DNA from 3 places in the Pseudarthrobacter sp. P1 genome. Region 1 is predicted to be linked to each of the others. Evidence: riboswitches for the same ligand, from Rfam matches in the RefSeq annotation. Region 1 holds a riboswitch; each other region holds the start of a gene.
What was found. Region 1 has a riboswitch for thiamine pyrophosphate ahead of ACQCSX_RS12630 (ECF transporter S component). Riboswitches for the same ligand answer to the same signal wherever they lie in the genome.
Positions count from the first base shown of each region.

Region 2: it holds a riboswitch for thiamine pyrophosphate, as region 1 does, so the genes downstream of both, thiC (phosphomethylpyrimidine synthase ThiC) here and ACQCSX_RS12630 (ECF transporter S component) in region 1, are expected to answer to the same signal.
Region 3: it holds a riboswitch for thiamine pyrophosphate, as region 1 does, so the genes downstream of both, thiD (bifunctional hydroxymethylpyrimidine kinase/phosphomethylpyrimidine kinase) here and ACQCSX_RS12630 (ECF transporter S component) in region 1, are expected to answer to the same signal.

Region 1 covers NZ_CP189584.1:2,681,173-2,691,070, forward strand. The annotation lists gene ACQCSX_RS12625 (ABC transporter ATP-binding protein) at 1-1,082, opposite strand, end outside; gene ACQCSX_RS12630 (ECF transporter S component) at 1,085-1,699, opposite strand; TPP riboswitch at 1,749-1,867, opposite strand; gene ACQCSX_RS12635 (DUF4235 domain-containing protein) at 2,032-2,292, shown strand; gene ACQCSX_RS12640 (DUF1003 domain-containing protein) at 2,316-2,783, shown strand; gene mnhG (monovalent cation/H(+) antiporter subunit G) at 2,780-3,199, opposite strand; gene ACQCSX_RS12650 (monovalent cation/H+ antiporter complex subunit F) at 3,196-3,462, opposite strand; gene ACQCSX_RS12655 (Na+/H+ antiporter subunit E) at 3,468-4,028, opposite strand; gene ACQCSX_RS12660 (Na+/H+ antiporter subunit D) at 4,025-5,659, opposite strand; gene ACQCSX_RS12665 (Na(+)/H(+) antiporter subunit C) at 5,656-6,105, opposite strand; gene ACQCSX_RS12670 (Na+/H+ antiporter subunit A) at 6,102-9,110, opposite strand; gene ACQCSX_RS12675 (MFS transporter) at 9,267-9,898, shown strand, end outside.
Region 2 covers NZ_CP189584.1:1,513,902-1,523,799, reverse strand. The annotation lists gene ACQCSX_RS07295 (ammonium transporter) at 1-981, shown strand, start outside; gene ACQCSX_RS07290 (P-II family nitrogen regulator) at 978-1,316, shown strand; gene ACQCSX_RS07285 (glucose-6-phosphate dehydrogenase) at 1,420-2,799, opposite strand; gene ffh (signal recognition particle protein) at 3,016-4,587, shown strand; gene ACQCSX_RS07275 (alpha/beta fold hydrolase) at 4,700-5,425, shown strand; gene thiC (phosphomethylpyrimidine synthase ThiC) at 5,500-7,242, opposite strand; TPP riboswitch at 7,239-7,349, opposite strand; gene ACQCSX_RS07265 (GNAT family N-acetyltransferase) at 7,400-7,903, shown strand; gene ACQCSX_RS07260 (prephenate dehydratase) at 7,956-8,798, shown strand; gene ACQCSX_RS07255 (VOC family protein) at 8,965-9,855, shown strand.
Region 3 covers NZ_CP189584.1:1,249,422-1,259,319, reverse strand. The annotation lists gene ileS (isoleucine--tRNA ligase) at 1-883, shown strand, start outside; gene ACQCSX_RS05980 (bifunctional folylpolyglutamate synthase/dihydrofolate synthase) at 883-2,265, shown strand; gene ACQCSX_RS05975 (DUF4233 domain-containing protein) at 2,265-2,702, shown strand; gene ndk (nucleoside-diphosphate kinase) at 2,756-3,172, shown strand; gene ACQCSX_RS05965 (vitamin K epoxide reductase family protein) at 3,266-3,955, opposite strand; gene ACQCSX_RS05960 (Rne/Rng family ribonuclease) at 4,363-7,695, shown strand; TPP riboswitch at 7,815-7,915, shown strand; gene thiD (bifunctional hydroxymethylpyrimidine kinase/phosphomethylpyrimidine kinase) at 7,905-9,428, shown strand; gene rplU (50S ribosomal protein L21) at 9,802-9,898, shown strand, end outside.

The DNA.
Region 1 (9,898 bases):
ATCAGCGCCGATCCCTTCCAGCGGAAGGGGTCGGGCCCGGCGCCGCGGGCCAGCGGCGCTGCGGCAACCACCGCTCCGGAGGAAGCCGGCATCAGCCCGCCCAGGGTCAGTGCCAGTGTGGATTTGCCGGCCCCATTGGGGCCGGTGATGCTCAGTGCGGTGCCCGCCTCCAGCGCCACAGCGATCCCCGACGCCGCAGGGACGGCCGGGTGCCGGCGTCGTCCGCGCTGCCGGGACACGGCCAGATCCTTGGCGGAGAGCAGCAGCGGCCCGCCGCCGGATCCCGTGCGCCCCCGGGTGGGCGGCACGTAGCCGGGCACCCAGACCCCTGCCGCGGCCAGCATCTCCCGCGCCTGGGCCAGCACGACGGCGGGCGGGCCGTCCAGCAGCACGCCGCCGCCGTGGCCGGAGGAACCGGGCGCCAGCACCACGATCCTGTCAACAAGGTCCGCCCAGACAGCCACCCGGTGTTCCACCACCACCAGGGTTGCCCCCGTTTCGGACACCGTGTTGAGCACGGCGTCCCGGACCTCCAGCACGCCGGCCGGGTCCAGATTGGCCGTGGGCTCGTCCAGCAGCAGCAGCCCCGGGCGCATGGCCAGAATGCCGGCCAGGCCGAGGCGCTGCTTTTGGCCGCCGGAAAGCGCGGAGGAGGAATGGTCCAGCGGCAGGCGGAGTCCGACGGCATCCAGTGCCGTCTGCACCCGCGGCCAGATCTCCGCCGCGGGAACGGCCAGGTTTTCCGCGCCGAAGGCCACGTCGTCGCCAATGCGCGAGAGCACCACCTGGGCGTCGGGGTCCTGCTGCATCAGTCCGGCGCGGCCGCGTGCGGCAGCGGCCGGCACGCCGTCGATGGTCAGGGAGCCAAACTCGCTGGCCTCCTCGTCGGCACCCAGCACCCCGGCCAGGGCATGGAGCAGCGTGGACTTGCCTGCACCGGAGGGGCCGAGCAGGAGCACGCGCTCCCCGGGGGCAATCTCCAAGTCAAGGTCGTGCACGGCCTTGTGCGGCCGGCCAGAATGCTGCCAGCCCCAGCCCCGGGCCGAAACGGCGGCCGGGGCCACCTGTTGGAAAGAAGCCATGGCTAGAGGACGCGCTCCGCGGCCGCATGGCGGGAGGGCAGGTTGGACAGCGCACCGGTGCGTGCCAGTCCGCGGACGGCCAGCCAGGACAGCAGCCCGGCGATCACTGCACCGGAGACAACGGCGAAACCGGCGTAGATGAACTTCCAGGCCGGCTCCCATTCGGCGTTGTAGCCGATGTTGTCGTTGATGCCCATGGCCAGACCGGCAAGCGCACCGGCCAGCAGCGCCACCGGGAGGTTGAACTTCTTGTAGCGGAAGGTGGCAAAGGCCAGCTCCGCGCCAACGCCCTGGACCAGGCCGGAGATCAGCACGGTGAAGCCGAAGTGGGTGCCCAGCAGCGCCTCTACCACTGCCGCGACCAGTTCGCAGTAGAGTGCGGCACCGGGTTTGCGGATGACCAGGCCGCCGATGACGCCGGCAATGAGCCAGCCACCGCCATAGAGTCCACCCAGCGGCGGGAAGGCGACGGTGATGGCGGCGATGATGCCGTAGCCCTGGCTCCACAGCCAGAAGATGACACCGACGGCCACGGCCAGCACGGATGCCACCACAATGTCCACCACGCGCCAGTACGACGCAGTGGTTTTACGGACGGGCGCATTTGAATTGCTCATGAGGATCCTCCTTTACAGGAGGGGCGGCCACACGCATTGATGGCGCGCGGCCGAAGAGAACTCGACTCCCTTCGCCGGTACTAACCGGATCAGGTTCGAGGGTCTGCGGTTTCCCGCACTCTCAGCGCCGCGTCCCTCTCAAGGACCGGTGCTCCCCTGTCGTGTTGATTTGCGGATTCAGTTTACCCCCCGGCACCCGCCAGTGGAACTTCCATGACGCCCGACGGCGCAAGCACACCCGGGTGGGCTCCGCGGCACAGCGCCGCGGAGGCGCTAGGCTGGCACTGACTGCACCACAGCGCCGGACACCGGCCCGCCACCCAGGAGGCCCCATGAATGTTGTATTCAAACTGCTCGGCATTGCGGTGAGCCTTGGCGCCGGGTTTGCGGCCAACAAGCTGGTGGACGCCGTCTGGGAGAAGAGCACCGGCAACAAGCCACCCAAGGACGGCAGCGACCTGGAGAACAGCCTGCGTTCGGCGCTGGTGTTCGCCCTGGTCTCCTCCGCGGTGGCAGCCGTCATCCAGGTGCTGGCCGGGCGCGGCACGCAGCGCGCCATTGCCCGCTTCAACAAGACGCCGGACGAGGTCTAGCACCCGTCCCAGGAAGGGTGCCCATGACCATCAAGAATTGGCACACCGAGCACAAGGCCTCGCTGACCCCGGGCCAGAAGGCTGCCGATGTCCTGCGCAACGGGATGGGCAGCTGGCCCTTCATCGGCACCTTCATCCTCAGCATGGTGCTCTGGGCCGTGGCCAACAGCATCGTCTTGAAGAACGGCTCCTGGGACCCGTACCCGTACATCCTGCTGAACCTGTTCCTGTCGATGCTGGCCGGGCTGCAGGGCGCCATCCTGCTCATCTCGGCAAAACGGCAGGATGCCATCAGTTCGGCGATGGCCAAACACGACTACGACACCAACGTCGCCGCCAAGCTTGAAATCGACCGGCTCATCGACCTGGGCGAACAGCACAAGCAGATGATCGAACAGCTGCGGGCGCTGGTTGCGGAGACGTCCAGGGCCGCACTGGTTTCCGAACCGGGCGCGGGATCCGGCCCGCGGTTGGACGGCCCCGGTGCCTAGACTCCCGGGTCGGCACCCCGGGAGGCGGCGCCGTCGTCGTCCGGATCCCCGGCCAGGTCCTGGGCCGCGGCGGCCACCACGGCGTTGAGCTCGTCCGCGCTGAGCAGGTCCGGGCGGCGGTGCTTGGTCCGGTAGCCGGCCCGCCCCACCATGTGGGCGGAGACCGGCACGGTGAGCAGCTGGAAGATCCAGGCCACCAACAGCACCGGCAGCACCGCCCAGCTGCGCAGCTGCAGCCCGATGGCCGCCAGCAGCATGGCCAGGCCCAGCACCTGCGGCTTGGTGGCCGCGTGCATCCGGCTCATCAGGTCCGGAAAGCGCAGCAGGCCGATGGCCGCCGCCAGGGACATCAACGCCCCCACCAGCAGGCACACCCCCGTCAGCACATCGACCAGATTGTCCACAGTCGTGCTCATGGCTCCTCCCGCCGGTCCGAGACGAACCGGGCCACTGTGACCGAGCCGATGAACCCGATGACGCTCACGGCCACCAGCAGGGGCAAGTTGTTCAGGTGGTGGTTGACCGCCATGTCGGTGGCCAGGGCGGCCCCCACAATGGCCAGCAGCACGTCCGCCGCCAGCACGCGGTCCAGCAGCGATGGCCCGGCGGCGATGCGGTAGATGGCGCCGGCCGCGGCCAGCGAGAGGATGGCCGCCACGGCCACCACGACGATGTCCATGCCGCTCATGGCGCCCCCTCCGTTCCGTCCGTTTCGGCGGCCAGCGCCGCCACTTCTTCCCGGGTCCCCATGATCCTGATCAGCCAGGCCTCCGTGGCCCGCACCCCGGCCCGCACCTTTTCCAGCTGCTCCTCGTTGGAGACGTTCAGGGCGTGGATGTAGAGCGTGGGCGTGGCCCGGTCCACCTCCACCACCAGCGAGCCGGGCACCAGCGAGAGCACATGCCCGGTGGCGGTGATCAGCAGGTCCGAGTGGCTGCGCAGCGGCACGGCGACGACGGCGTTGCGCACTGCGGGCCCGCGGGCCACCGCCAGGTAGAACACCCCGAAGCTGCCGGCCACCACGTCCTTGAGGAAGATGGCGGCATAGACGGCGGCCAGGAAGACGTTGAAGCGCCCGCTCAATTCCACCGGCGGGAGGTAGAAGATGCGCGCCACCACCAGCGCGATCAGCGCGCCGAAGACCAGGTTGCCCACGCTGAAGTCCTGCCAGAGCGAACCCCAGACCAGGACCAGCCAGATGAGCAGCGGCAGTTCCTTCCACAGGGAAATCCTCTGCCGGCTCACCGCCGGGCCTCCGGCGCGCCCATAACGGCGGTGATGTACGCCTGCCGGTCCAGCATCTGGCCCGCACCCTGGTTGGCCAGCGAAAACAGCGGCCCGGCAAACACCGTCAGGGCCACGCCGAAGGCCACCAGCCCGAGGGTGGAGCCCACCATCATGGGCGGCATCAGCGCGGCAGCGGGCACCGTCTTGCCTGGTGCCCCGCTGCCTTTGGCCCGCGGTGCGGCCTTGCGGGGGTCCCCGCTGCGGGCCCCGGCGCGGGATCCGCGGGAGAGCGCGGCGAGCAGCACGGGCTCGGGGGCCAGCGCGTCCGCCGGACTGCGCCAGAAGGCCTTGTTCCACACGCGCGCCACGGCCAGCAGGGTCAGCAGGCTGGCCACCACGGCGCCGGCCACCAGCAGATAGGCCAGCGGGGTGCCCAGCGTGACGCCCGCCTGCAGCAGGCCCATTTTGCCCAGGAAGCCGGAGAACGGCGGGATGCCCGCCAGGTTCATCGCCGGAATAAAGAAGAGCACGCCCAGCAGCGGGGACAGCTTGGCCAGCCCGCCGAGCCTATCGATGGAGGAGGTTCCGCCGCGGCGCTCCACCAGCCCGGTGACCATGAACAGCGAGGTCTGGACGGTGATGTGGTGGATGACGTAGAACACCGCCGCGCCCAGCCCCAGCACGGAGGACATCGCCACGCCAAAGACCATGTAGCCGATGTGGCTGACCAGCGTGAAGGAGAGCATGCGCTTGATGTCGGTCTGCGCCACGGCACCCATGATGCCCACCAGCATGGTCAGCAGCGCCACCACCATCAGCACATCGTCCAGCGCCCCGCCCGGGAACAGCAGCGTTTCGGTGCGGATGATGGCGTACACGCCCACCTTGGTCAGCAGGCCGGCGAACACGGCCGTCACCGGGGCGGGCGCCGTCGGATAGGAGTCCGGCAGCCAGAAGGAGAGCGGGAAAACGGCCGCCTTGATGCCGAACGCCACCAGCAGCAGGATGTGCAGCAGCGTCTGCGTGCCGGGATCCAGCTGGCCCAGCTTGCCGTCCAGGTCCGCCAGCGTGACGGTTCCCGTAGCCGCATAGACCATCGCGATGGCAATCAGGAAGAGCATGGAGGAAACCACGCTGACCACCACATAGGTGACGCCGGCGCGGATCCGGTCCCCCGTCCCGCCGAGGGTCATGAGCACGTAGGAGGCAGTCAGCAGGATCTCGAAGCCCACGTACAGGTTGAACAGGTCCCCGGCCAGGAAGGCGTTGGACACCCCCGCCACCAGGATCAGGTAGGTGGGGTGGAAGACGGATACGGGGCCCTTGTCGTCGCCGTCGGCGGCGCCCTGGCCGGTGGCGTAGACCAGCACCGCCAGGCTCACCGCGGAGGAGACCACCAGCAGCAGCGAGGACAGCTGGTCCACCACCATCACGATGCCGAAGGGCGGCAGCCAGCCGCCCAGGTGGACGGCGCTGGTGCCGGAGGTCCAGACGGAGGCCAGCAGGACCGCCTCCAGCACCAGGGTCAGGGCGACAGCGGAAATGCTGACCCGCTGCTGCGCTCGCGGATGGCGGATCAGCAGGAAGGCCACGGCGGCGCCCAGGAACGGAACGGCGACGGCGAGCGGTGCAAGGTCTGCGAGGTTCATCGCGGGTTCCGCCCCTTTGAGCGTTTGGCCGGGAAGTTGAATTCGGTGGTGTCTGCGGCGATGTCCGCGTCCTCTTCGGCGTCGAAGGAGTCCTTTTTGGCCACCTTGCGGTCCTCGGCGTCGTCCTGGATCTCGTCGCGGCGGGCCAGCAGCCAGCTGCGGTAGATCAGCCCCAGCATGAACGATGTCACGGCGAAGGAGATCACGATGGAGGTTAGGATGAAGGCCTGCGGGAGCGGATCGTTATATTCACCGGGAGGAATGTCTTTGCCGAAGATGGGTGCCAGGCCGGCGTAGCCGCCGGTGGCCAGCAGCAGGATGTTGGTGGCGTTGGCCAGCAGCATCAGGCCCAGCAGCACGCGGGTCAGGCTCCGCTCGAGCATCAGGTAGATGCCCACCGCATACAGCACGCCCATCACCAGCAGCAGGGTCAGGTTGGCGCTCACCGGCCCACCCCCTGTTGCAGCTCGTCCACGGTGGCCTCCAACCCGTTGGCGCTGTCCTCTTCGTGCTGGTCGATCTCGGCGCCCAGGCTGCGCAGCACGTCGATCACCAGCCCCACCACCACCATGTAGACGCCGACGTCGAAGATGGCGGAGGTGACAAACTTGACGTCCCCGAACACCGGCAGGTCCAGGTGGATGATGCCGCTCTGGAACACCTGCCCGCCCAGCAGCAGCGGGAACATGCCCGTCAGTGCGGCCAGGCCCAGGCCCAGGCCCAGCATGGCGCCGGCGCTCACCCGGGTGGCCTCGGCCAGCTCAAAGCGGCCGCCGGCCAGATACCGGATGGTCAGGGCCAGCCCGGCCACCAGGCCGCCGGCAAAGCCGCCGCCGGGGCCGTTGTGGCCGGCCAGCAGCAGGTAGATCGAGAGGATGATCATGGAGTGGAACAGCAGGCGCGTGACCACCTCGAAGATGATCGAGCGCCGTTCCGGGGCCAGCGTCCGCCCGGCCACCAGCCAGGCATCGCGGGTCACATCGGTGAAGCGGCGGGCAAGTTCCGCCGTCGCCTCTTTCCTGCCAACAGCACCGGCCGGCGCACCGTTGCCCCCGGCCACACGGCCCACGCTGCCCGTTGCCACGGTGGCGGCCCGGGGCAGGCGGTCGCCGCGGCCGCGGACAAAGATCAGGCTGGCCACGCCGGTGGCGGCAATGGCCAGCACGGAGATTTCACCAAAGGTGTCCCAGGCCCGGATGTCCACCAGCGTGACGTTGACGATGTTCAGCCCGCCGCCGCCCTCGTACGCCAGCTTGGGGAATTGCAGCGACACCGGCTCGGCCACGCGCGCCCCCATGGCGGCCAGCGCCACGAAGACCATTGTCACGCCGAAGGCAACGCCGATGAGCAGGCGGACGGCCCGGTGGCTGCCGGCCGTGCGCTCGCGCAGCTGGGCCGGCAGGCTGCGCAGGCCCAGCACGAAGGCCACCAGGATGATGGTCTCCACCAGCATCTGGGTCAGGGCCAGGTCCGGCGCACCCTGCAGGGCGAAGATCAGCGCAATGCCGTAGCCGGTGACGCTGACCATCAGCACGGCCAGGAAGCGCTTGTTGGCCCGGGCCGCGGCCAGCGCGCCCAGCACGATGGCGACGGCGGCGATGGGCTGCACCGGGGCACCCGGATCGACGAGGTAGACGGTCTCCGGCCAGTGCTGGCCGCCAAAGACCAGTGCCAGGCCGGCGGCCACGATGGCAGTGGACAGGATGACCGACAGGTAGAAGAAGAGCGAGCCGCGCTGGGTGCGGCCAGTGATCCAGATGGCGGCGGCGTCCAGGCCGTTGACCGCCTGCCGGTACCACTTTTCCGCATCAACCACGGCGGGCAGGCGGTCCTGCACCCCCGCCACGGTGCCGCGGCCGGCGAAGAGCAGCACACCGACGGCGATCGCCAGCGCGCTCAGCCCCAGGGCGGGCGTGAAACCGTGCCACAGCGCGAGATGTGAATCCTTGGCAGCACCGGCGGGGAACAGCTGGGCGTAGGGGGCGATCCAGCCATCAACCGGCCCCGGGACCAGCCCGTACAGCACCGTCAGGACCGTCAGGATGGCCGGGGCGGCCAGGAACGCGGCGGGGATGGGCTTGAACACCGTGGGGGCAACTTTGGGCTTCACCGCGAATCCACCCCAGACGAACCGGGCGCTATAGCCAAAAGTCAGCATGGATCCAAGCACCATCAGTCCGAGCACCAGGTACCCGGTGCCGTTGCCTGTGCCGGCGGCGCCGCCGTGGACGGCGTTGTCCACGAAGGTCTCCAGCACGGATTCCTTGGCCACGAAGCCGGCCAGTGGCGGCACGCCCGCCATGGACGCGGCCCCGATGATGGCCACCACTCCCAGCGCCGGGGCGGAGGAAAAGACTCCGGAGAGCTCGCGGATATCGCGGGTTCCGGTCTGGTGGTCGATGATGCCCACCACCAGGAACAGGGCCGCCTTGAACAGGCCGTGGGCCAGCAGCAGGGCCAGCCCCGCCAGCGCCGCGTCCCGGTTGCCGAGCCCGACGACGACGGTCAGGAACCCGAGCTGGCTCACCGTGCCGTAGGCCAGGATCAGCTTGAGGTCGTGCTGGCGCAACGCCCGCCAGCCGCCCACCAGCATGGTGCCCAGCCCCAGCACGGTGATCATCGGCGCCCAGGACGGCGTCTCGGCAAAGCCGGGGGCCAGCCGGGCCACCAGGTAGATGCCGGCCTTGACCATGGCCGCGGCGTGCAGATAGGCGCTCACCGGGGTGGGCGCGGCCATGGCGCCGGGGAGCCAGAAGTGGAACGGGATGAGTGCCGACTTGGTCACGGCGCCCACCAGGACCAGGGCGATGGCCACATTGACCAGAGCCACCGCCGGGCCCGGGGCCAGCAGCTCGGGGGCCTTGGCCAGCAGGGCCGAGATGCTGTAGGTGCCCGCGGTCTGGCCCAGTATGATCAGGCCCACCAGCATGGCCAGCCCGCCCAGGGTGGTCACCATGAGCGCCTGCAGGGCCGAGCGGCGGGCGGAAATCCTGGTCCGGGCGTAGCCGATCAGCAGGTAGGACAGGATGGTGGTCAGTTCCCAGAAGATGAACATCAGGACCAGGTTGTCGGCGGTGACCAAGCCGAACATGACGCCCGCGAAGGCCAGCAGCTGGGCGCCAAAGCCGCCCAGTCCGCCGTCGCCCTTCTTGAAATAGCGCGCGCAGTAGGCCAGCACCAGCGCCCCGACGCCCAGCACCAGCAGCGACATCAGCCAGGACAGCGCGTCCATCCTGAAGGCCAATTCCAGCTGCAGTTCCGGCACCCAGGGCAGCACCTCGGACGGGTTCGGCGCGGTGGGCGAGTAGACGGCGTCGTGCTGGGCCAGCAGCCACAAGAAGCTTCCGGCCGGCACCGCTGCCAGCAGATAGAAGGCGGACCGGCCCAGCCTGGTGAACAACGCCGGCGCTATCAATGCCACCACAGCATGGATGGCAAGGATCATCAGCACAGTCGGTTCCGCGTTTCTTGGTCGTCGTGGGCGGCGGTCAAAGGCGATTCGGAATCACTTCAGCCTACCAACCCTGCGGCTCCACAATGGCCCAGTTAACCCCGGGTTAACCGCGCCGCGGGGGTGCACTTCCCGGTGCCGGATAGCATGTGCGCTATGACTGAGTACCCGCCCGCCGCCACCTACTCCCCCGCGGTCAACGGCAAGACCCCGGCCACCAAGACGCAGATTGCGGCCTGGGCGGCCTGGGATTGGGGCGGTGCGGCCTTCAACGCGGTCATGACCACCTTCATCTTCACCGCCCTGTACCTGACCGGTGATGCCTTCGGCGGGGCGGACCATGCCTCGGGCGTGCTGGCCATGGCGCTGTCCGTCTCGGGCCTCGCGATCGCCCTGCTGGCCCCGGTGGCGGGCCAGCGCACGGACCACAGCGGCCGGCGCAAGCTCTGGCTGGGCATCAACACCGCGTTTGTGGCGGCATTGACCGCCAGCTGCTTCTTCGTCCAGCCGCACGAGTCCTACCTGCTCTTCGGCTGCTTCGCCATCGCCGCCGGGCACGTGTTCTTTGAACTGGCCAGCGTCAACTACAACGCCATGCTGCTGCAGATCTCCACCAAATCCTCCATCGGGCGGATCAGCGGGATCGGCTGGGCGGCCGGGTATGTGGGCGGCATCGTGGCCCTGCTGATCGTCTTCTATGCGCTGATCAAGCCGGAGGTGGGCATCTTCGGCGTCACCAGCGCCGACGGCATGACCTACCGGGTGGTGGCACTGTTCTCCGCGGCCTG
Region 2 (9,898 bases), 1.2 Mb from region 1:
TGGATGGTTTTTGCGGCCGTCTGGGTCACCCTGGTGTACTTCCCGGTCGCGCACTGGGTCTTTGACTTCAACAAGGATGCCAACGGCAACCCGATCGGCGGTTGGATCGGCCAGGGGCTGGGCGTCATTGACTTCGCCGGTGGCACCGCCGTGCACGTCAACGCCGGTGCCGCGGCCCTGGCCCTGGCCCTGGTGCTGGGCAAGCGGAAGGGCTTCGGCAAGGATCCGAGCCACCGCCCGCACAACCTCCCGTTCGTGATGCTTGGCGCCGGTCTGCTCTGGTTCGGCTGGTTCGGCTTCAACGCCGGTTCCGCCTTGGGCGCCAACGCCGTCGCCGGCTACGCCTGGATCAACACCCTGGCCGCTCCGGCCGCCGCAACCCTGGGCTGGCTGATCGTGGAGAAGCTGCGCGATGGACACGCCACCTCCCTCGGTGCCGCCTCCGGTGCCGTGGCCGGCCTGGTCGCCATCACCCCCGCCTGTTCCGCGCTGACCCCCATGTGGTCACTGGCCCTGGGCCTGTTGGCCGGTGTCGTCTGCGCCATGGCCGTGGGCCTGAAGTACAAGCTGGGCTACGACGATTCCCTGGACGTGGTGGGTGTGCACCTGGTCGGTGGCCTCTTCGGCACCCTCTTCATCGGCCTCGCCGCCAACCCGGAGTCCCCGGCGGCCGGCACCGGCCTCTTCTACGGCGGCGGCCTGGAACTGCTGGGCAAGCAGGCCATCGGTTCGGTGGCGGTCCTGCTCTACTCCTTCATCGTCGCCTTCATCATCGGCTGGGTCATCAACAAGACCATGGGCTTCCGGGTCTCCGAGGAGCACGAGGCCGAGGGCGTCGACGTCAGCGTCCACGCCGAGTCCGCGTACGATTTCGGGGGACGGGTGGGAGGCAGCTTCCAGCCGATGCCCGAACTGGTCCGCGCATCGGACGGCGAGGACGTGTCCAGCAACTCCGGCTCCAAGACCAAGGTGGAAGCATGAAACTCATTACGGCAATCATTCGCCCGGACAAGCTCGACGATGTCCGCGGCGGCCTGGAGAGCTACGGCGTCCAGGGCCTGACGGTCAGCGGGGCCCACGGCTACGGCCGCCAGCGCGGCCACACCGAGGTCTACCGGGGGGCGGAGTACACGGTGGACCTGCACCCCAAGATCCGCATCGAGGTCCTTGCCACGGATGAGCAGGTGGATGACATTGTCGACGTCATCATCTCCACCTCCAACACCGGACAGGCCGGCGACGGCAAGGTCTGGACCGTGGAGGTCTACGAAGCGGTCCGCGTCCGCACCGGCGAACGCGGAGCGGCCGCCGTCTAGACGGGGGTGGAGGCACGGAAAGCGCGGGTCCCTGGGGGGCCCGCGCTTTCCGCATGCAACCGTGGCCAGTGCCCGCCCGGGGATGGACGGCGGCGGCGGCTGCCTATCGCTGCGAGGTGGCCCAGTGCGCCGGGCCGTTGGACCCGGCCGGATATTCCTCAAGCGGCACCCCACCGGCGGCCCAGGCAGCCAGTGTCCCCTCGACGATGCGCCAGCATTCCTCGGCCGTGTCGTCCCGGACGGAGAGCAGGGGATCGGCGTTGAGCACGCCGTCCAGGACCTCGCCGTAGGGCAGCAGCGGATCGGAGGAGAGCAGCGTCTCCAATTTCACCCGGTTGAGCGTGAACAGGTCCCCGGGGCCGTTGACGTCCAGATCCAGCTCGAGGGAATCCGGGCCGAAACCGATGTGCAGGCGGGTGGGGCTGTCCACGCCGCGGAATCCGGTGGGCAGGTGGGGGACCGGCCGGTAGGTGATGACAGCCTCCTTGCGGGCCGTCCCCAGGGCCTTCCCCGAGCGCAGGATGAACGGGACATTGGCCCAGCGCCAGTTGTTGATCCGCACCGCCACCTCGGCGAGCGTCTCCGTCCCGTGCGCCGGATCCACGCCAGCCTCCGCCGTGTAGTCCGGGATGCTGCGGCCGCCGATGCTCCCTGCCGTGTACCGGGCCCGGCGGGTGCTCCGGGGGTAGTCGGTCGAGATCGAGCTGGCGCGCAGCACGGTGGCGATGCCATCGCGCACGTCGCGTTCGCCCAACGTGGCAGGCGCCTCCATGGCGATGATGGCCATGATCTGCAGCAGGTGGCTCTGGATCATGTCCCGGGCGGCGCCGGCGGTGTCGTAGTACCGGGCCCGGTTCTCCAATGCCAGGTCCTCGTCAAAGACGATCTCCACCTTTTCGATGTGGTCGCTGTTCCACAGCGGTTCCAGCAGCCGGTTGGCGAAGCGCAGCCCCAAAATGTTGAACACGGTGGATTTGCCCAGGAAATGGTCCACTCGGTGGATGTGGTCCTCGGGAACCAGCGCGGCCAGGGTCAGGTTGAGCGAGTGCGCGCTCGCGGCCGAGGAGCCGAACGGCTTTTCCATCACCAGACGGGTGCCCGCGGGGAGCTGGTCCGCGGTGAGCACCTCGCAGGCCTTTTGGCTGACGGCCGGCGGGAGTGCGAAGTAGACGGCCACCGGCCCCGCCACCTCCTTGAGCAGGGCGGCCAGCGCCCCCGGGGCCGTGACGTCCACCTGGTGGTAGGAGCTGCCCGCAGCGACGGCGTCCAGTGCGGCCGCGCCGGCGGCATCGGCGGTGGAGCGGGCCTTGGCAAAGGAGGTCTTGAGGCGTTCGGACCATTGCTCCGGCGTCCAATCGTCGCTGCCGGCCCCCACCAGGGCCAATCCCGGGGCGCGGCCGCGGGCAACCAATCCGGCCACCCCGGGCAGCAGCAGCCGCCCGGTCAGGTCCCCGGAGGCGCCCAGGATCAACAGTGTCCCGATCCGTCCCGCTTCGGTGCCGGCGCCGTCGTCGGCCTGTACTGGAGTCTTTATGGTCTCGCTCACACCGCCAGCATGCCACGCCCGGGCGTCCGGCGCAGCGGCCAGAGCGGACCGGGGGCCGTGCAACTTGGTACCCTTGGTAGTTGAGTCCCCGGGAATCCGCGCAATGAGTGCGGACACCTACGAACCCATCCTGACGAAAGAAGTAGACGGCGCGTGTTCAACTCCCTATCTGACCGGCTGACAGCAACCTTCAAGAATCTTCGTGGCAAGGGCCGGCTGTCCGAGGCCGACGTCGACGCCACCGTGCGGGAGATCCGCCGCGCCCTGCTGGACGCGGATGTTGCCGTCCCCGTGGTGCGCGAGTTCACCGCCAAGGTCCGCGAGCGGGCGCTCGGCGCCGAGGTCAACGGCGCACTGAACCCGGCGCAGCAGATCGTCAAGATCGTCAACGAGGAACTCGTGACCATTCTTGGCGGGGAGACCCGCCGGATCCGCCTGGCCAAGAACCCGCCGACGGTTATCATGCTGGCCGGTCTGCAGGGTGCCGGCAAGACCACCCTGGCCGGAAAGCTGTCCAAGTGGCTCAAGAGCCAGGGCCACAGCCCGCTGCTGGTGGCCGCCGACCTTCAGCGCCCCAATGCTGTCAAGCAGCTCCAGATCAACGGTGAGCGCGCCGGCGTGCCCGTGTTTGCCCCGCACCCGGGCGTCAGCAGCGAGTTTGAGCACGCCACCGGCGATCCCGTGGCCGTGGCCCAGGCCGGTGTGGCCGAGGCCCGCGCCAAGCTGCACGACGTCGTCATCGTCGACACCGCCGGACGCTTGGGCATTGATGCGGAGATGATGGCGCAGGCCGCCAACATCCGCGCCGCCATCAACCCCGACGAGGTCCTCTTCGTCATCGACGCCATGATCGGCCAGGATGCCGTCAACACGGCCCAGGCCTTCAACGACGGCGTCAACTTCACCGGCGTCGTGCTGACCAAGCTCGACGGCGATGCCCGCGGTGGTGCGGCGCTGTCCGTGGCCTCCGTGACGGGCAAGCCCGTCATGTTCGCTTCCACGGGCGAGGGCCTGGAGGACTTCGAGCTCTTCCACCCGGACCGCATGGCCAGCCGCATCTTGGACATGGGCGACATCCTCACGCTGATCGAGCAGGCGGAGAAGAGCTGGGACAAGGATGAAGCGGCCCGGATGGCGAAGAAGTTCGCCGACCAGGAAGACTTCACCCTGGACGACTTCCTGTCCCAGATGCAGCAGATCCGCAACATGGGCTCCATGAAGAAGATGCTCATGATGATGCCGGGTGCGCAGAACATCCGCCAGCAGCTGGAGAACTTCGACGAGCGCGAGATCGACCGCGTGGAGGCCATTGTGCGCTCCATGACGCCGCACGAGCGCGTGGCCCCGAAGATCATCAACGGCTCCCGCCGCGCCCGCATCGCCAAGGGTTCGGGCGTCACCGTCTCGGAGGTCAACGGCCTGCTCGAGCGCTTTGGCCAGGCCCAGAAGATGATGAAGAAGATGGCCCAGGGTGGCGGCATCCCCGGCATGCCGGGCATGCCCGGGATGGGCGGCTCCCGCAAGGGCAAGACCGCACCGAAGAAGAAGGCCCGCTCCGGCAACCCGGCCAAGGCGGCACAGGAGCTGCGCGAGGCCGAGGAGCGGCGGGCGAACGCCGCCAAGGCGCTGCCCAGCGGCAACGCGTTCGGCGGCCAGGACATGGACGGCTTCGATCCCTCCGCGCTGAACCTGCCCAAGGGCTTCGACAAGTTCCTGGGCAAGTAGCCAGCCAGTTGTGCCAAAATCGCGCCCGCTCATATCTTTCACGCCGGATGATCCGGCGTGAAAGATATGAGCGGGCGCGATTTTTGTCTGTTGTTTTTCTGAGAGGTGCATTGTGAGCGGCGAACGGATTGTCTTCATCCACGGAGCCGGTGCCTTTGGCGCCGCGGCCTGGCCCGCCCAGCATCCCCTGGCCAGGGACTACGATGCCCTGTTCATCAAGCGGCACGGCTTTGACGTGTCCGCCGATCCGCTGGTCTCCGATTTCGCGGTGGACGCTGAGATCGTGCTGGGCCATCTAGAGAGCGGAGCACACCTGGTGGCGCATGCCCAGGGTGCCATCGCGGCGATGATGGCAGCCGTGGAGCAGGGCTCCCTGGTCCGCTCGCTCACCCTCGTGGAGCCGGCCTGCCTCTCCCTGACGGCGGAGCTGCCCGCCACCCATGCCTACCGCGAGCTGCTGGAACCGCTCTACGCCCGGCGCGCCGAGATGGCCGACGTCGAATTCGCCGTCGCGTATGCCCGGATGGCCTCGGCCAGCGGCGAGGTCCAGACCGGCCCGGGTGTGATGGCGCCCGGCGCGTTGAACAATGAGTCGGCCGCCCGTGCCGCGCGCCGCCTGCGGCTGCAGGCCCCGCCGTGGGAGGCGCCGCTGCACATCGTGCCCGGCGTCCCCACACTGGTGCTCACCGGCGGCTGGGAGCCGCTGTATGAGGAGATCGCCGGCTATCTGGTGGGCACCGGCGCCGTCCACCGGACGACGGCGGGAGGCCACCGCCCGCAGGACACCGCCGAGGGTGCCGCGCTCATCCGGGAGTTCATCGAGGCCCACTCGGGCTAAAACCCTGCAACTGTGCGACAGTAGTTGTCGCTCTGGGGCCCCAGAGCGACAACTACTGTCGCACAGATTAGGCATTAGCCCACGGGCATGACGGGTTCGGGCAGGTACACCTTGGAGCCCGACGCGCGGAACTCGGCGCTCTTGGCGTCCATGCCCGCCACGATCAGCTTCTGGTTGGCCGCCGAGCCAAACTCGGCCCGGATGTCGGCGCTGATCCGCATGGAGCAGAACTTGGGCCCGCACATGGAACAGAAGTGCGCCGTCTTGGCCGGTTCCGCCGGCAGCGTCTCATCGTGGAACGCCTGCGCCGTCGCCGGGTCCAGCGAGAGCGCAAACTGGTCCCGCCAGCGGAACTCGAAGCGTGCCTTGGACAGGGCGTCGTCGCGTTCGTGGGCGCCCGGATGTCCCTTGGCCAGGTCCGCGGCATGGGCGGCGATCTTGTAGGTGATGACGCCCGTCTTGACGTCGTCCTTGTCCGGCAGGCCCAGGTGCTCCTTAGGCGTGACGTAGCAGAGCATGGCCGTGCCGTAGCGGGCGATCTCCGTCGCGCCGATCGCACTCGTGATGTGGTCGTAGCCCGGCGCAATGTCCGTCACCAGCGGCCCCAGCGTGTAGAACGGGGCGCCGTCGCAGAGCTCCTGCTGGCGTTCGACGTTCTCGCGCACCAGGTGGAACGGCACGTGTCCGGGCCCCTCCACCATCACCTGGACGTCATACTGCCAGGCGCGCTTGGTCAGCTCGGCCAACGTGTCCAGCTCGGCAAACTGGGCGGCGTCGTTGGCGTCCGCCGTCGAGCCCGGGCGCAGCCCGTCGCCCAGGGAGAACGACACATCGTAGCGGGCAAAGATCTCGCATAGCTCATCGAAATGCGTGTAGAGGAAGTTCTCCTGGTGGTGGGCCAGGCACCAGCCGGCCATGATGGACCCGCCGCGGGAGACAATGCCCGTCACCCGGTCCGCCGTCAGCGGCACGTAGCGCAGCAGCACGCCGGCGTGGATGGTCATGTAGTCCACGCCCTGCTCGCACTGCTCGATCACCGTGTCGCGGAAGATCTCCCAGGTGAGCTTGTCGGCCTCGCCATTGACCTTTTCCAGCGCCTGGTAGATCGGCACTGTGCCAATCGGGACGGGGGAGTTGCGGATGAGCCATTCCCGGGTGGTGTGGATGTCGTCCCCGGTGGAGAGGTCCATGACGGTGTCCGCACCCCACAGCGTGGCCCACTGCAGCTTGTCCACCTCCTCGGCAATGGAGCTGGTGACGGCGGAATTGCCGATGTTGGCGTTGATCTTCACCAGGAACGCCTTGCCGATGATCATCGGCTCGGATTCGGGGTGGTTGATGTTGGCCGGGATGATGGCCCGGCCGGCGGCCAGCTCGGAGCGCACCAGCTCCACATCGCAGGATTCGCGCAGCGCCACATAGCGCATCTCCTGGGTCACGACGCCGGCCCGGGCGTAGTGCATCTGGGTCACCGTCCGCCCGTCCAGGGACCGGAGCGGCGGCCGCTGGGCCCCGCGCCATTCGGCCGAGGCTGCGCCCCGGCGGGCGGCGCTGCGCCCGTCGTCGAGCAGCTCGCGCCGCCGGCCCGCGTAGATTTCCGTGTCGCCGCGCCCGGCAATCCATTGCTCCCGCAACGGCGCCAGACCGTGCACCGGATCGCTGCCCGGACCCGCCGTCCGGTAGACATCAAACGGCGGATTGGCCTCCCCGGAGGGGGACGCCTCCAGCTGGATCCGCGTCACGGGAATCCGCAGCCCCGTGGCCGGGTCGTGGAGGTGGTGCAGAGAATGGGCAGGGCTTTGCTGTGAAATGTCCACAGGTGTTACTCACTTCCTTCGCCGGCATTACCCGGACAGGTTCAACGGTCGCAGGCTGCATCAGCCCTTTTCTCAGCCCCTGCAATGGGGCTCCCGTGTGGTCGTTCTCGAACATACACTGTCAACGGGTGTCGGTGCCAACCCATAGGATCAAGCCATGTTGGAAATCCGCCCCGCGGCACTGAGCGAGCTCTCGCAGCTGCCGGCCATCGAGGCCGGGGCCGACGCCGCTTTCGGCCCCGGCAGCACGGGCATTTGTGCCGCGGACCTGCCGCCGGCGGCAACGGTTGCCGAATTCGCCCAGGCCCTGCACATCATGGTGGCCGGCCGGCCGCCGGTGGGCTTTGCCCGGCTGGAAGAGCTCGACGGCGCCGCGCACCTGGAGCAGCTCGCCGTGCTGCCCGAGTGGTCGGGGCAGGGGATCGGCCGCGCGTTGGTGGAGGCGGCCAAGGCCTGGGCGCGGGAATCGGGCTACCACACGATGACGCTGACCACCTTCGGCGAGATTGCCTTCAACGTGCCGTTCTACCGCAGCTGCGGGTTCACCGTGCTGGCGGAGCTGGGCCCGGAGCTCGCCGAGGTCCGGGCGGCGGAACAGCGGCTGGGGCTCGATGCCCTGGGCCCGCGCGTGGCCATGGGTCTGGACCTCAACGGAGCCTGAGGGCAACGGGGCCTGGACACAACTGCTCCGCAACCATGGGAAAATCCAAGGTATGGCTAACGCAATCGCATACCAGGGTGAACCCGGTTCCAATTCCCATCTCGCCTGCGCCGAGAAATACCCGGACTTTGAGTCCATCCCGTGTGCCAGCTTTGAGGATGCGTTTGCCGAGGTGACCAGCGGCCGCGCGCAGCTGGCCATGATCCCGATCGAAAACACCCTGGCCGGCCGCGTGGCGGACATCCACACGCTGCTGCCGGAGACCTCCCTGCAGATCATCGGCGAGCACTACCTGCGCATCCGCTTCAACCTGCTGGCCATCCCCGGCGGCACCATCGAGCAGGCCACCGAGGTCCACAGCCACGTCCATGCGCTCGGCCAGTGCCGCAAGCTGATCCGCGAATTCGGGCTCAAGCCCGTCATCGCCGGGGACACCGCCGGGTCGGCCCGCGACGTCGCCCGCTGGAACGATCCCACCAAGGTCTCGCTGGCCCCTCCCGGCGCGGCTGAGCTCTACGGCCTGGACACCCTCGCCGTGGACGTCGAGGACGATCCCACCAACACCACGCGCTTTGTGATCCTGGCGGACAAGGCACCGCTGCGCTCCCGTGACGAACTGGCCGGCGACGCCGTCACCAGCTTCGTCTTCCGGGTCCGGAACGTGCCCTCCGCGCTCTACAAGGCCCTGGGCGGCTTTGCCACCAACGGCATCAACATGACCCGGCTGGAGAGCTACATGGTGGGTGGGGAATTCGCCGCCACCATGTTCATGGTGGACGTTGAAGGCCACCCGGAGGAGGCACCGATGGTGCACGCCTTCGAGGAGCTGCGCTTCTTCACCACCGAGGTCCGCATCATGGGCGTGTACCCGGCGGACCCCTTCCGCCGGCGCTGACCCGCGGCGCTCGTCCGAGGCGCCGGCCGCTAGTGCTGGTCCGCCGCCGGGATGGACGCATGCCATCCCGGCGGACGGCTGGAATAAATTGAAGCTTCAATCAATTGATATGGTGTGTAAGGGCGAAATGCCCAGCACCACCCAGCCAAGCACCAAGGAGCGCACCGTGACCACCCCCGCCAGCCAGGACCTGCTGTCCGCCGACCTCGCCATGGGCACCGTGATGCTCAAGGTGGGGGACATGGCCGCCATGAGCCACTACTACCAGCATGCCCTCGGCATGGACATCGTCACCGAGGCCGACGGCGGCCTCTACCTGGGCCGCGGCACGACGGCGCTGGTGCACCTGGCGCCCGCCCCCGGGCTGCACGTGCCCGGCCGCGGCGAGGCCGGGCTCTTCCACACCGCCCTGCTCTTTGACGACCAGGCCGCCCTCGCCGCCACGGTGGCCTCCGCCGCCCAGTACGAGCCGAAAGCCTTCGCCGGCAGCGCGGACCACCTGGTGAGCGAGGCCTTCTACTTCACCGACCCCGAGGGAAATGGCATCGAGCTCTACTGGGACCGCCCGCGCACCCAGTGGCAGTGGGACGGGAGCACTGTGGTCATGGACTCCCTGTCCTTGCCGCCGCAGCAGTACCTCGGCAGCCACCTGACCGAGGCCGCCGTCAGTGGCCAGCGCCAGGCGGCCGCGGCCATCGGGCACGTCCACCTGCAGGTGGGCGACGTCGCCACGGCCCAGGACTTCTACGTGGACACGCTCGGCTTTGAGCGCACGGCCGGCTGGCACGGCCAGGCACTGTTCGTCTCCGCCGGCGGCTACCACCACCACATGGCCATGAACGTCTGGAACAGCCGCGGCGCCGGCCCCCGCAAGGACACGCTGGGCCTGGGCGAGGTGCTGATCAAGCTGCCCGCGGCCGACGACGCCGGGGCGCTGGCCGAGCGCCTGGCCCACCACAAGATTGCCGTCGCTAACAGCGGCGCGGAACTTGTCTTCGCGGACCCGTGGAAGAACCGGATTCGCGTTAGTGTTGAGAGCGCACCGGCAGCATCGTAGGGATGTGCCGGCGGCAGCCATATTTCGCACAACACTGGAGGCT
Region 3 (9,898 bases), 1.4 Mb from region 1:
CGAGAACCACGATGCCTTTGACGCCCTCTACACGGCGCTGGAGACGGTCAGCCGGGTTTCGGCCCCGCTGCTGCCGCTGGTCACCGAGGAAATCTGGCGCGGACTCACGGGCGGCCGCTCCGTGCACCTGACGGACTGGCCCGAGGCATCGCTGTTCGCCGCCAACCCGGCCCTGGTGGAACAGATGAACCGCATCCAGCAGATCTGCTCCACCGGCTCCAGCCTGCGCAAGGCCGCCAAGCTGCGCGTGCGCCTGCCGCTGCAGGAGCTCACCGTTGTGGCACCGAACGCCGTCGCGCTCACCAGCGCCGCCGCCGTCGTGGCCGACGAGCTGAACATCCGCTCCGTCCGCCTGGTGGACGCCGCCACGGCCTCGCCGGAGGAGTTCGGCATCGAGCAGAAGCTGGTGGTCAACGCCCGCGCCGCCGGTCCGCGCCTGGGCAAGAACGTCCAGTTGGCCATCAAGGGCGCCAAGGGCGGGGACTGGTCCGTCGTCGACGGCGTCGTCACGGCCGGCGGCCTGGCGCTGGAGCCCAGCGAATACACGCTGGAGACGGTGGTTGCCGACTCCGGGAACGGTGCGACGGCGGCAGTCGCCGTGCTGCCCGGCGGGGGATTCGTGGTGCTCAACACCGAGCTCACGCCCGAGCTGGAGGCCGAGGGCATTGCCCGCGACATGATCCGTGCCATCCAGTCGGCCCGCAAGGAGGCCGATCTGAACGTCAGCGACCGCATCCGCACCGTGGTCAGCGCGCCGCAGGAGACCATCGACGCGCTGCACGCCAACGCCGAGCTGGTCAAGGCTGAAACCCTTACCGTGGACCTGGAACTGGTCCCCGGCGATTTCGAGACCACCATCACTGTGGACAGGAAGAGTGCCTGATGAACCCCGAACACGACGCGTTCTCGGTGGAGAGCGTCTACGCCGAGCTGCTCGGCCGCGCCCCGGAAAACAAGATGGAGCCGCGCCTGGCGCCGCTGTACCGGGCGATGGATGTGCTGGGGGAGCCGAACAAGGCCTTCCCGATCATCCACATCACCGGCACCAACGGCAAGACCTCCACGGCCCGGATGATCGAGGCGGGGCTGATGGCCCATGGCCTGCGCACCGGCCGCTACACCAGCCCGCACCTGACCAAGGTCACCGAACGGATCAGCATTGACGGCACCCCGGTGCCGGATGACGTATTTGTGCGGAACTGGGACGAAATCCACCCGTACCTGGAGATTGTCGACGCCGAATTGGTGGCCGCGGGCGAGCCCCGGCTGACCTACTTCGAGTGCCTGACCATCCTGGCCTTCGCCATCTTCGCGGACCAGCCCGTGGAGGTTGCGGTCATGGAGGTGGGCCTGGGTGGGATCACCGACGCCACCAACGTGGGCGACGGCCAGGTGGCAGTGGTGACCCCCATTTCGCTGGACCACACCGACCTCCTTGGCGACACCACCGGCGACATCGCCCGCGAGAAGGCCGGCATCATCAAGGAGGGCGCGTTCCTGGTGAGCGCCGCCCAGCCCACCGATGCCGCCCAGGTGCTGCTGGAGGCGGCCCGGGAGAAGAACGCGGAGTTCCGCTTCGAGGGCATCGAGTTCGGCGTGGAATCGCGCAGCGTGGCAGTCGGGGGACAGCTGATCACCCTGCAGGGCCTGGCCGCCCGCTACCCGGACATCCTGCTTCCCCTCCATGGCGCACACCAGGCCGAGAACGCCGCCGTCGCGCTGGCAGCCCTTGAGGCCTTCTTCGGCGGCGGCACCCGCGAGCTGGACCTCGAGCTGGTCCGAGAGGGCTTCGGCAACGCCAGTTCGCCGGGCCGGCTGGAGGTTCTGCGCACCTCGCCCACCATCGTGGTGGACGCCGCACACAACCCCGCCGGCATCAAGGCCGCCGCCGAGGCGCTGCAGGAGGCCTTCGCCTTCTCCAAGCTGGTCGTCATCCTGGGCGTGCTCCAGGAAAAGGACGCCGAGGAGATCCTGCGCCAGCTGCGCGAGTCCTACGGCGACGAGGCCGATGAAATCTGCCTGACGCAGTCCAACTCGCCGCGCGCCATTCCGGCCGCCGAGCTGGCCGAGCTGGCCGCGGACCTGGGCTGGGAGGACGAGAACATCCACATTGCCGAGCAGCTGGACGATGCCATCGAGTGGGCCGTGGAGCGTGCCGAGAGCAACAACGACCTCGCCGGCGGCGTGCTGGTCACCGGCTCCATCACCCTCGTGGCGGAGGCTCGCATCCTGCTGGGCCGGCCGGGCGAAAAGGAACGCCCCTGATGGCGCGCCAGACCAAGGCCCAGCGCGAATGGCGCCCGGGCATGCCCAGGAAGCGCCGTTCCACCAAGGTGATGTTTGCCTCCGTGGTGCTGAGCCTGGAGGCCTTCGTGGCGCTCTTTGCCGGGTTGGCACTGTTTGGCCTGCGGAACAAGGACACCGGCATCTTGTGGGCGTCCGTGGCCCTGGCCGTAGTGCTGATCTTCTCGTGCGCGTTCATGGGCAAGAAGTGGGGGCCGGCCCTGGGCTGGATCCTGCAGCTTGTCCTCATTGCCACCGGCTTCCTGGAGCCCCTCATGTTTGTCATTGGCGTGCTGTTCGCCGTCTCCTGGTGGTACGCGTTGCGGGCCGGATCGCGCCTCGACCGCGAGAACGCCCAGCGTGACCGCGAGCAGGCCGAGTGGAATGCCGCCCACCCCGCCGAGGGACCGGCCGCCTAACCTGCTGCCCGTAAACTGGAACCAGCACCCCCAACTACTGAAGTGGAGCAACTGTGAGCATTGAGCGCACCCTTGTACTGGTCAAGCCCGACGGCGTGGCCCGCAACCTTTCCGGTGCCATCCTGGCCCGCATCGAGGCCAAGGGCTACAGCCTGGCCGAGCTGAAGAAGACCACCGCGACGCGCGAAATGCTGGAGCAGCACTACGCCGAGCACGTGGGCAAGCCGTTCTACGAGCCGCTGGTCGAGTTCATGCTCTCCGGCCCGGTTGTTGCGGCCATCTTCGAGGGCCAGCGCGTCATCGAAGGCTTCCGTGTGCTGGCCGGCACCACGGACCCGACGACGGCGGCCCCGGGCACCATCCGCGGCGACTTCGGCCGCGACTGGGGCCTGAAGGTCCAGCAGAACCTGGTGCACGGTTCCGACTCCGTGGAGTCCGCCGAGCGCGAGATCGCCATCTGGTTCGCCTAAACCGCAAATACAACTGAGGCGCAGCAACTGCAGGGAATCCGTGGATTCTGTGCAGTTGCTGCGCCTCAGTTGGTTAAGCGGGCGGGGTCCCAGCTACCCGACGCCGCCGCCGAGGAAGATGTTGATGAAGCGGAAGAAGATGCTGGCGATCACGGCCACGTAGAGCAGGCCGACGATGATCCAGGCCCACTCGGCGAGGAACTTCTTCAGTCCCTCCGGAGCGGGGATCACCCCGTGGAACACGTTGCGGACCGTCACCCAGACGAACATAGGGATCATCATGGCCCACACCACCATGCAGTACGGGCACAGGACGCCGATGACGTACAGCGCCTGGGACCAGAGCCACACGATCATCACCATGCCGAGCGTGACGCCTGTCTGCAGCCCCAGCCAGTAGGCGCGGCCCAGCTTGGCCCCGGAGAGCAGCACCATGCCGGTGGTGATGATGACGGCGAAGGCGGCGACGCCGATCAGCGGGTTCGGGAAGCCGAAGAGCGCCGCCTGGGGCGTCTTCATGACGGTGCCGCAGGCGATCCACGGGTTGATGTCGCAGCTGGTGATGGCATCGGGGTTCTTGTACAGCTCAAGGCGTTCCAGCACCAGGATGCCGGACGCCAGCCAAGAGACGGCGCCCGTGACCACCAGCAGCCAGCCGAACGCCGCACGCCGGGCGAACAAGGGTAGCCGGGACTCGCCGTCGTCGGCCGTGGGGCGGGCGGGCGAGGCGGCGGCAGCACGTGCCGCCACCGTTCCTCTGGGGGAAATCTTGGACCGGGCCATGGTTGCCTAACTCCTTGAACGTGTACGTGCCCCGATTCTACTCACCGAAACTTGGCGTTCGGTGTGCCCCTCAGGCGGTGCTGGCACACGATGTGAGACAATGGTTGCGGCTGGAAACCGATCCACATGCGGGTTCCGGTCCTGTGGCAAGCTTCACGGCTCGCCGGTGACGATCGCAGTGCGCACGGGGTGAAGATATCCGGCGCGGGGACGGTCCACCGGGCGGCCACGCCGGAACCACCGGCGGAGACAAAGCGAACCACGGGCCTGCCAGTGAAGCCGCACCCGAGTGATGGTGCCGCCTGGCAGGAATTTAATCGACTTCTGTCGGCCCCCGCGGGTGCCGACGTTTTTGCCCTCCCGGCACCGGATGTGGCGGCGCAGGCGGGGCCGGAGTAGCGCCATAAATGGATAACGAAATTTCTTCACAGGATTCATCAGCAGCAGTGCAGGAAACCCCGGGGGCGGCCGCAGAGGCAGCACCCAAGAGGGCCACGCGCACGCGCCGCAAGACCACCCAGGCCACCGACACGGCCGCCGCCGCGCAGGCCGGCACGGAGGCTGCTGCCACCGAGGCGCCGGCCACCGAACCGGTTGCGCAGGCTCCGGCCAAGAAGGCGCCGGTGCGCCGCTCCCGTGCCAAGAAGGTGGCCGAGCCCGAGGCCGCCGAAACGCCCGCCGCCGAAGCAGCCGTTGAGGCACCTGCCGCCAAGGCCCCCGCCAAGCGCGCCCCGCGCCGCCGCGCCACGGCCCCCGTGGCCAGCCCGGCCGAGGCTCCCGCGGAGACGGCACCCGCCGCTGCCGATGCCGCCGTCGTCGACGCGGCCGCACCGGCCGAGGACGCCGCCGCGAAGGCTCCGGCCAAGCGCCCCACCCGCAGCCGCGCCAAGAAGGCTGCCCCCGCCGAGGAGGCCGCAGTCGAGGTTCCGGCCGAGGCCGAAGCCGCCGTCGAGGCCGTCGAGGACGGGAAGCCGGCCAAGGCACCCGCCCGCAGCCGCTCGCGCCGCCTGTCGGCCGCCGACCGTGCCGCCGAGGCCGCCGCCGAGGCCGTCCAAGCTGCCGCCGAGGCCGCCGCCGCCGAGCACGCAGCCGAGGAAGCCGCCGCCAACGAGGCTCCGGCCGTTGACACCGCAGCCGTGGCCGCGCCTGCGGTGGTTGCCGCCGCAGAGGCCGGTGCCCCGGCACAGGACTCCCTGTTTCTGGCACCCTCCCTGCTGTTCCAGGTGCCGGACCTGAGCCTGGCCGTACCGGTTCCGGCCGTGGCCGAGGAAGAAGACGAGGAATCCGAGGAGGGCGCCCGTCGCCGCAGCAGCCGCAGCCGTTCCCGCAAGGGCCGCGGCCGTGCCGCCGGCGACGAGGCCGTCGAACCCGGCACCGAGACGGAGTCCGAGGAGGACGAGACTGAGGAAGCAGGTGCCGCCGACGACGGCGTGACGTCGCGCCGCCGCCGTCGCCGCCGCCGTGGGGATGCCGATCTGGAACTGACCGGCGGCAGCGACGAGGATCCGCCCAACACGATCACCAAGGTCCGCGCCCCGCGCCAGCTGGCCGAGGCCCCCGTGAACAACCGCGTCACGAGCCTGCGCGGCTCCACCCGTCTGGAGGCCAAGAAGCAGCGCCGCCGCGAGTCCCGCGATTCCGGCCGCCGCCGCCAGGTCATCACCGAGGCCGAGTTCCTGGCCCGCCGCGAGTCCGTCGACCGCACCATGGTGGTCCGACAGGGCGCCGACCGCATCCAGATTGGCGTCCTCGAGGATGGCATCCTGGCGGAGCACTTCGTCTCCAAGACCCTGCAGGATTCCCTCATCGGCAATGTGTACCTGGGCAAGGTCCAGAACGTGCTGCCCAGCATGGAAGCCGCGTTCGTTGACATTGGCCGCGGCCGCAACGCCGTGCTCTACGCCGGCGAGGTCAACTGGGATGCCACCAAGCTCAACGGCCAGCCGCGCCGCATCGAGAACGCGCTCAAGTCCGGCGACTCCGTCCTGGTCCAGGTCAGCAAGGATCCGGTGGGCCACAAGGGTGCCCGCCTGACCAGCCAGATCTCCCTGCCCGGCCGGTACCTGGTCTACGTGCCCGGCGGCTCCATGACCGGCATCTCCCGCAAGCTGCCCGACGTCGAGCGCAACCGGCTCAAGCGCATCCTAAAGGACCACCTGCCCGAAAGTGCGGGCGTCATTGTGCGCACCGCCGCCGAGGGTGCCAGCGAGGAAGAGCTGACGCACGACATCAACCGCCTGCGGGCGCAGTGGGAGGGCATCCAGTCCCAGACCAACTCCACCAAGATGCTGGCCCCGGAGATGCTGTACGGCGAACCGGACCTGACCATCAAGGTGGTCCGTGACGTGTTCAACGAGGACTTCACCAAGCTGATCGTCTCCGGCGACGACGCCTGGGACACCATCGAGGCCTATGTGACCTATGTGGCCCCGGACCTGGTGGACCGTCTGGAAAAGTGGACCAAGCCCGAGGACATCTTCGCGGCGCACCGCATCGATGAGCAGATCAACAAGGCGCTGGAGCGCAAGGTGTTCCTGCCCTCCGGCGGTTCGCTGGTCATCGACCGCACCGAGGCCATGACGGTGGTTGACGTCAACACCGGCAAGTTCACCGGTTCCGGTGGAAACCTGGAAGAGACGGTCACCAAGAACAACCTGGAAGCGGCCGAGGAAGTGGTGCGCCAGCTGCGCCTGCGCGACATCGGCGGCATCATCGTGATCGACTTCATCGACATGGTCCTGGAATCCAACCGCGACCTGGTGCTGCGCCGTCTGGTGGAGTGCCTGGGCCGCGACCGCACCAAGCACCAGGTGGCCGAGGTGACCTCGCTGGGTCTGGTGCAGATGACGCGCAAGCGCATGGGCACCGGCCTGCTGGAGGTCTTCGGCGAGCAGTGCGAGACCTGTGCGGGACGGGGCATGGTGACCCACGAGGTTCCCGTCGAGCACCGCCGCGCCCACACGGTGGCCGCCGAGGCCCACCACCCGAACGTCCGTGGCGACCACGGCCGCAGTGAGCCGGCCGGCCGCTCCGAGGGCAACCGGACAGAGAACCGCAACGAGAACCGCGGCGACGCGGGCCGTGGGTCACGCAACGAGCGCAAGCGCAGCCGCGGCCGCCAGCCGGTTGCGGAGGTGGAGGCTGCTCCCGCAGTGCATGAGGAGCCCACGGATGCGGAGAAGGCCACCAAGGCCAATGCCGCCCGTGCCGCCCTGGCCGCCGTCGCCGCCGCGACAGCTGCCTCGCACCATGAGGACCACCACGACGCCGCGCACGCCGTCCAGGCGCCGGCTGCCAACGGTACGCACGCTGTCCAGGCGCACGCGCCGGCTGCCGACGGCACGCCGATGCTGACGTTTGGCGACGAGGCTGTCGAGCTGCCCCGCGGCGACCGCCAGTCCAGCGAGGCCGTGGCGGACCGTTCCGCCGTGCTGGCCGACCTGGCCCAGGCACTGGACCAGCTCTCCGGCGTCGAGGCTGATGGTGGCGACCACGAGGCCCAGGACGGTGCCCCGCAGCGCTCCTCGCGGAGCCGCCGTGGACGCCGCCGCAGCGCCAGCCGCGCCCAGGGTGCCGCCAATGCCAACGAGGTCACCCATGGCCAGGACACGCCGGCAGCGGCACCTGCAGCCCTGGCTGCGGCCCCGGCACAGGAGGCGCCCAAGGCGGCGCCGGCCAAGGCCAAGCCCGCCAGCGAGCCCATCATTCTGGGTGTCGGCGTGCCGGCCTCGGAGCTCTAGGGCTTTTCGGCCCACAGGCAACGAGTGAACCCGCTTGCCGCTACCGACCGTGTTTGCACATGGTTGGTTGCGGCAAGCGGGTTCACTTTTTAACTCGCGGCTGCGCTGCGGGTAGGCTGGCAGCAGACACGGGGTGCCGGGGCAACGGGCCCTGGCTGAGATCCAGACCCGTTGAACCTGTCCGGTTAGCACCGGCGAAGGGATGTCCTGTGACTTCTACTGTTGCCTCCGCCTCCACCGATCCCGCCGTGGTGCGGGTCCTCAGCATCGCCGGTTCCGACCCGTCCGGCGGTGCCGGCATCCAGGCGGACCTGAAATCCATTGCCGCCAATGGCGGGTACGGCATGGCCGCCATCACCGCGCTGACGGCCCAGAACACCCACGGGGTGGTGGCCGTCCACGTGCCGCCCGCGGACTTCCTCACCGCCCAGCTGGACGCCGTGTCCGCGGACATCGCCATCGACGCCGTCAAGATCGGCATGCTGGGCAACACCGAGGTGATTAACGTCGTCGCCGACTGGCTCGATGCCCAGCGGCCCGCCGTCGTGGTGCTGGACCCCGTCATGGTGGCCACCAGCGGGGACAAGCTCCTGGGCCCCGAAGCGGCCACCGCGCTGCGGGCGCTGGTGCGCAAGGCGCATTTGGTCACGCCCAATCTCCCCGAGCTGGCCGTGCTGGTGGACCAGCCGGAGGCGGCCACCTGGGCCGATGCCCTGGACCAGGGCAAGCTGCTGGCCGTGGAGTCCGGCGTGCGTGTTTTGGTCAAGGGCGGCCACCTCGACGGCGACGAATGCCCGGATGCCCTCGTGGCCCCGGACGGATCCGTCCTGGAGGAGCGCCTGCCGCGCGTGGACACCGCCAACACCCATGGGACCGGCTGCTCGCTCTCCGCGGCACTGGCCACGGCGATGGCCCGGACGGGGGAGTGGCATGCAGCGCTGCGCCAGGCCAAGGGGTGGCTGCACGATGCGCTGGTCCACGCCGATGAGCTGCAGGTGGGCTCCGGCGCCGGACCGGTGAACCATTTCCACCGGCTGTGGTCGACGGCGGCCCCGGCCGCGGATGAGTTCACCCTCCAGCTGTGGGAGGACACCGCCGGGCTGCGCGCTGAGATTTTTGACCTGGAGTTCATCGGGGCGCTGGGGGACGGCAGCCTGAAGGAGCGACACTTTGCCTACTACCTGGCGCAGGACGCCCTCTATCTGAACAGCTATTCGCGCGTGCTCGCCCGGGCCAGCGGGCTTGCCCCCACCGAGGACGAACAGCGTTTCTGGGCCAGGGGCGCCCAGCAATGCCTGGCCGTGGAGCTGGAGCTGCACCGCACCTGGCTGAGCCAGCATCCCACCGAGGTCGAGCTGGGGCCCGTCACCAAGTCCTATGTGGACCATCTCACATCCGTCTCCGCCCAGGGCAGCTACGGCGAGCTTGTGGCGGCTCTGCTGCCCTGCTACTGGCTCTACGCCGAGGTGGGTGCTGTGCTGCACGGCAACTACCTCCAAGGCGTCCAGAAGGGCGACGGCGGCGCCGGCCAGGCGCCCGCCCACCCGTACGGATCCTGGCTTGAAACCTATGCCGACCCGGAATTTGCCGAGGCAACCCGGGTGGCCATCGCGTACACGGATGCCGCGGCCCGGGCCGGATCCGCGGCCGAACGGGCCCGGATGCGCACCGCCTTTGTGGCCTCGGCCCGCTACGAGCGGGACTTCTTTGACGCCCCGCGATTGCACGCCTGAGCAGGACACACCCGGGGCAGCGAGTGTCGTTGCCCTTAAGTGCTCCGCTTTAACGCTAGGATGGTGCAGCAAGGTTCCGTGACAGGGCTGAAGTCAGCGCAGCATATGCGCCGCATCACAGCTCCCAGTCCGGTACCGGTCTCATTTGCGGCCGAGGGCGGAATTAGCGTATTCTTGATCTTCGGTGCTTACGCCAACTACAGGGCAATCACTCCATGGGTTAATTCATGTGAGGTCCTCGGCGTTGAGGCACATAGTGCACGGCACGCAATGTCTACAAAGCAATGCGGGTTGCGCACGGTTGGCACCAGGCAGAATAGCTGCCGGTCCAGCGCGAAACTTTGTAATAACGTCGAGAGAAGTGAGTTCCCCAGTGGTGTACGCGATTGTCCGCGCAGGCGGCCGCCAAGAGAAGGTTTCCGTCGGAGACTTCGTGACCATGAACCGCGTCCCCGGTGGAGTTGGCAGCA